2 regions of the Streptomyces sp. NPDC001204 genome follow, and region 1 is predicted to be linked to the other one. Evidence: predicted binding sites of a transcription regulator. Region 1 holds the regulator's gene; the other holds the start of a gene.
What was found. The regulator HrcA, encoded in region 1, represses chaperone genes, less so after heat shock. The targets are predictions, from matches to a motif close to TTNGCACTCNGNNNNNCNGAGTGCNAA.
Positions count from the first base shown of each region.

Region 2: the regulator HrcA is predicted to act here: its motif matches at 1,182-1,208, upstream of groL (chaperonin GroEL).

Region 1 is NZ_JBSFJL010000002.1:462,804-465,197, reverse strand. It holds gene dnaJ (molecular chaperone DnaJ) at 1-758, opposite strand, end outside; gene hrcA (heat-inducible transcriptional repressor HrcA) at 759-1,775, opposite strand; gene ACWC91_RS04910 (MBL fold metallo-hydrolase) at 1,977-2,394, shown strand, end outside.
Region 2 is NZ_JBSFJL010000007.1:123,016-125,409, forward strand. It holds gene thrC (threonine synthase) at 1-24, shown strand, start outside; gene ACWC91_RS12510 (MoaD/ThiS family protein) at 21-296, shown strand; gene ACWC91_RS12515 (cold-shock protein) at 727-930, shown strand; gene groL (chaperonin GroEL) at 1,368-2,394, shown strand, end outside.

The DNA.
Region 1 (2,394 bases):
TCGTGGATCTCGACGTACAGGTCGCCGGCCGGACCGCCGCCGGGGCCGACCTCGCCCTCGCCCGCGAGCTGGATGCGCGTGCCGTTGTCGACCCCGGCCGGGATCTTCACGGTCAGGGTGCGGCGGGCGCGGATGCGGCCGTCGCCGGCGCACTCCGGGCACGGGGTGGGCACCACCGTGCCGAAGCCCTGGCACTGGGGGCACGGGCGCGACGTCATGACCTGGCCCAGGAAGGACCGGGTGACCTGCGAGACCTCACCCCGGCCGCGGCACATGTCGCAGGTCTGCGCGGTGGTGCCCGGGGCCGCTCCCTCGCCGCTGCACGTGTTGCAGACGACGGCCGTGTCGACCTGGATGTCCTTCGTGGTGCCGAAGGCCGCCTCGTCCAGCTCGACCTCGAGCCGGATCATCGCGTCCTGGCCGCGGCGCGTGCGCGAACGCGGTCCGCGCTGCGACGCCGTGCCGAAGAAGGCGTCCATGATGTCGGAGAAGTTCCCGAAGGAACCGGCCCCGAAGCCGCTCGCGCCGGCCGCGCCGGCCTGCGAGAGGGGGTCGCCGCCGAGATCGTAGACCTGCTTCTTCTGCGGGTCGGAGAGCACCTCGTAGGCGGCGTTGATCTCCTTGAACCGCTCCTGGGTCTTCGGATCCGGGTTGACATCCGGGTGCAGCTCGCGCGCGAGCCGCCGGAAGGCCTTCTTGATCTCTTCCTGCGACGCGTCACGGCGCACGCCGAGAACGGCGTAGTAGTCCGTGGCCACCTACGACTCCGCCAGGATCTGTCCGACGTACCGTGCCACTGCGCGTACCGCTCCCATCGTTCCCGGGTAATCCATGCGGGTCGGTCCGACCACGCCGAGCTTGGCCACTGCCTCGCCGCCCGAACCGTAGCCGACCGACACGATGGACGTGGAGTTGAGTCCTTCGTGGGCGTTCTCGTGACCGATGCGCACGGTCATGCCCGGATTCTGCGTCTCACCGAGCAGCCTCAGCATCACGACCTGCTCCTCCAGCGCCTCCAGAACGGGCCGGATCGTGAGCGGGAAGTCGTGCGCGAAGCGGGTGAGGTTGGCGGTGCCGCCGATGACCAGCCGCTCCTCGTTCTCCTCGACGAGCGTCTCCAGGAGGGTGGACAGCACGGTCGAGACGGTACCCCGGTCCTCGAGGTCGAAGCCGTCGGGCAGGTCCTCCACGAGGTGCGGGACGTCCGTGAAACGGCGGCCCGCGACCCGGCTGTTCAGCCGTGCCCGCAGATCGGCCAGGGAGGTCTCCCCGAAGGGCGCCGGGCAGTCGACCATCCGCTGCTCGACCCGGCCGGTGTCCGTGATCAGCACGAGCATCACACGCGCGGGCGCGAGAGCAAGCAGTTCCACGTGCCGCACGGTCGAACGGGTCAGCGACGGATACTGCACGACGGCGACCTGCCGGGTCAGCTGGGCGAGCAGCCGTACCGTGCGGGCCACCACGTCGTCGAGGTCGACGGCGCCGTCGAGGAAGTTCTGGATGGCACGCCGCTCGGGCGCGGTCATCGGCTTGACCTCGGCCAGCTTGTCGACGAACAGGCGGTACCCCTTGTCGGTGGGGATACGGCCGGCACTGGTGTGCGGCTGGGCGATGTAGCCCTCGTCCTCCAGGGCCGCCATGTCGTTGCGGACCGTGGCCGGTGAGACGCCCAGGCTGTGCCGCTCGGTGAGGGCCTTGGAGCCCACCGGCTCCTCGGTGCCGACGTAGTCCTGGACGATGGCGCGCAGCACCTGAAGCCGCCGCTCGCTGAGCATCGCGCGCACCTCCAGGGTCGTTCCTCGGCCACCCGCCTGGCACTCTGCGCATACGAGTGCCAGCTCTACCCGGCCCAGTGTACGGCTGCCGGGTACGCCCCCGGCAAGGCCGGGCCGCGACGGACTACGAGGTCGGGACCGGGATCACCCGGGATCGGCCGGGATGTCGTACCCGGCGGGCATCACCGCTAGCGTCGCCCTATGACGGATGCGCGGGAAGCCCCTCGGGAAGAACTGGAATGGGAACGGCTGGCGGACGGGGTGGGGCGGTGCCGCCTGCCCGGATGGGACTGCACGGTCGGGCTGGTCGTCGGGGAGGGCGCCGCGCTGATGGTCGACGCGGGTTCGAGCCACGCGGAGGGCGCACGGTTGCGTGCGTGGGCGCGGGCGCTCGCCGGTGGTGATGTGACACATCTCGCGCTCACCCACCCCCACTTCGACCACATCTTCGGGGCCGCGCAGTTCGACGGCGCGGAGATCTTCGCCGCCGAGGGCGCGGACGCCGTGTTCGGTGACAGCGGTGAGCGCGCCGAGCTGCGCGGGGACGCGGTGCGCCAAGGCCTGGACGCCAAGGCGGCCGAGGAGGCGGCGGACGCCCTGGTAAGGCCCGGCCACGAGG
Region 2 (2,394 bases), on a different contig from region 1:
TTCCGAGAGGCTGGCCTGGCATGAGCGTGACCGTCCGTATCCCCACCATCCTGCGCACCTACACCGGCGGCCGGGCCGAGGTGAGCGCCGAGGGCGCGACCCTGTCCGAGGTCATCTCGGACCTGGAGAAGAACCACACGGGCATCGCGGCACGGGTCCTGGACGACCAGGGCAAGCTGCGCCGCTTCGTCAACGTGTACGTCAACGACGACGACGTCCGGTTCGAGCAGGGCCTCGAGACGGCCACCCCGGACGGCGCGGGCGTCTCGATCATCCCGGCGGTCGCCGGCGGCTGATCATTACCTTCGGTAATCCTGGTCACGCAGAGTTCATCGAATTGCCCCCTCCGTGAGAGAAGCGGAGGGGGCAATTCTGTGTGGTTGAGCACGGTAGAGTTGGGGAACGCGCCCCCGAACTCCGAATCCGGGGCCATGGATTCCTGCCGCGGGCCCGGCAAGAAGTAGCCAAAGTCTGCGGGCCTTCTGCGGCATTTGCCTTGTTTGCGGGGCCCGACTTGCCCTCAATTCACGTGAATTCTCCCTATATTCCGGACCGCGTACGTCCAGATTTCTCGTCCGATTGACCTGTTGCAGACGGCAGTTGGACAGATACATTCAGCCGCGGTCGACGCGTTCCGGCGCACGCCCCCGATCCACGGGGGGTGAGGTCTGACCCGGATCCGCGAAGTGTGGATCTGTGCAAGGGCCAGTAATAGGGGAGTTAGGCATGGCTCAGGGCACCGTCAAGTGGTTCAACGCGGAGAAGGGGTACGGCTTCATCGCGGTCGACGGTGGTGCGGACGTCTTCGTCCACTACAGCGCGATCCAGATGGACGGCTACCGCTCGCTGGAAGAGGGCCAGCGGGTCGAGTTCGAGATCTCGCAGGGCCAGAAGGGTCCGCAGGCCGACATGGTCCGCGTCACGGCCTGAATCGCGCGACCACCGCAAGCGACGTTCTTCTACGGAAGGGCCCGCACCTCCGCTGCCGAGGTGCGGGTCCTTCGCTTGTCCGCGCACTGTCCCGTCCGGCGGTCGGCACGCCCGTGTCCGCGCACCGCGCGCTCGCACGGCCCGGCGCGCCCGTGTCCGCGCCCGGCTGAGTCCCGCCGACGCCCCGAAGGCGCTTGCGCCCATCCGTCACCCGACCACCACCCCTCATTGAGCCCGCTTCGCGGGCGCGCCTTGCACTCGGAGGGGTCGAGTGCTAATCATTGGCGTTAGCACTCTGAAGGTGAGAGTGACAACGAAGGACCGGGTCGGTGAGGCCACGGGCCGGGTGGGGCAAGGAACCTCCGGCCGGGGCCGTCCGTCGCGGGCGCGGGCGCGGTCCGAAGTAATCACCCCCAGTCCTGGGAGGACCACTTCACATGGCCAAGATCATCGCGTTCGACGAGGAGGCGCGGCGAGGCCTCGAGCGCGGCATGAACCAGCTCGCGGACGCCGTCAAGGTGACCCTCGGCCCCAAGGGCCGCAACGTCGTCCTCGAGAAGAAGTGGGGTGCCCCCACGATCACCAACGACGGTGTCTCCATCGCCAAGGAGATCGAGCTCGAGGACCCGTACGAGAAGATCGGCGCCGAGCTGGTCAAGGAAGTCGCCAAGAAGACGGACGACGTCGCCGGTGACGGTACGACCACCGCGACCGTGCTCGCCCAGGCCCTGGTCAAGGAAGGCCTGCGCAACGTCGCCGCCGGTGCCAACCCGATGGCCCTGAAGCGCGGTATCGAGAAGGCCGTCGAGGCCGTCTCCGCCGCCCTGCTCGACCAGGCCAAGGAGGTCGAGACCAAGGAGCAGATCGCCTCCACCGCCTCCATCTCCGCCGCCGACACCCAGATCGGCGAGCTCATCGCCGAGGCCATGGACAAGGTCGGCAAGGAAGGCGTCATCACCGTCGAGGAGTCGCAGACCTTCGGTCTGGAGCTCGAGCTCACCGAGGGCATGCGCTTCGACAAGGGCTACATCTCCGCCTACTTCGCGACCGACATGGAGCGCATGGAGGCGTCGCTCGAGGACCCGTACATCCTCATCGCCAACTCCAAGATCTCCTCGGTCAAGGACCTGCTCCCGCTCCTGGAGAAGGTCATGCAGTCGGGCAAGCCGCTGCTGATCATCGCCGAGGACGTCGAGGGCGAGGCCCTGTCGACCCTGGTCGTCAACAAGATCCGCGGCACCTTCAAGTCCGTCGCCGTCAAGGCCCCGGGCTTCGGCGACCGCCGCAAGGCCATGCTCGGCGACATCGCCATCCTCACGGGCGGCGAGGTCATCTCCGAGGAGGTCGGCCTCAAGCTGGAGAACGCGACCCTGGACCTCCTGGGCCGCGCCCGCAAGGTCGTCATCACCAAGGACGAGACCACCATCGTCGACGGTGCCGGCTCCTCCGACCAGGTCAACGGCC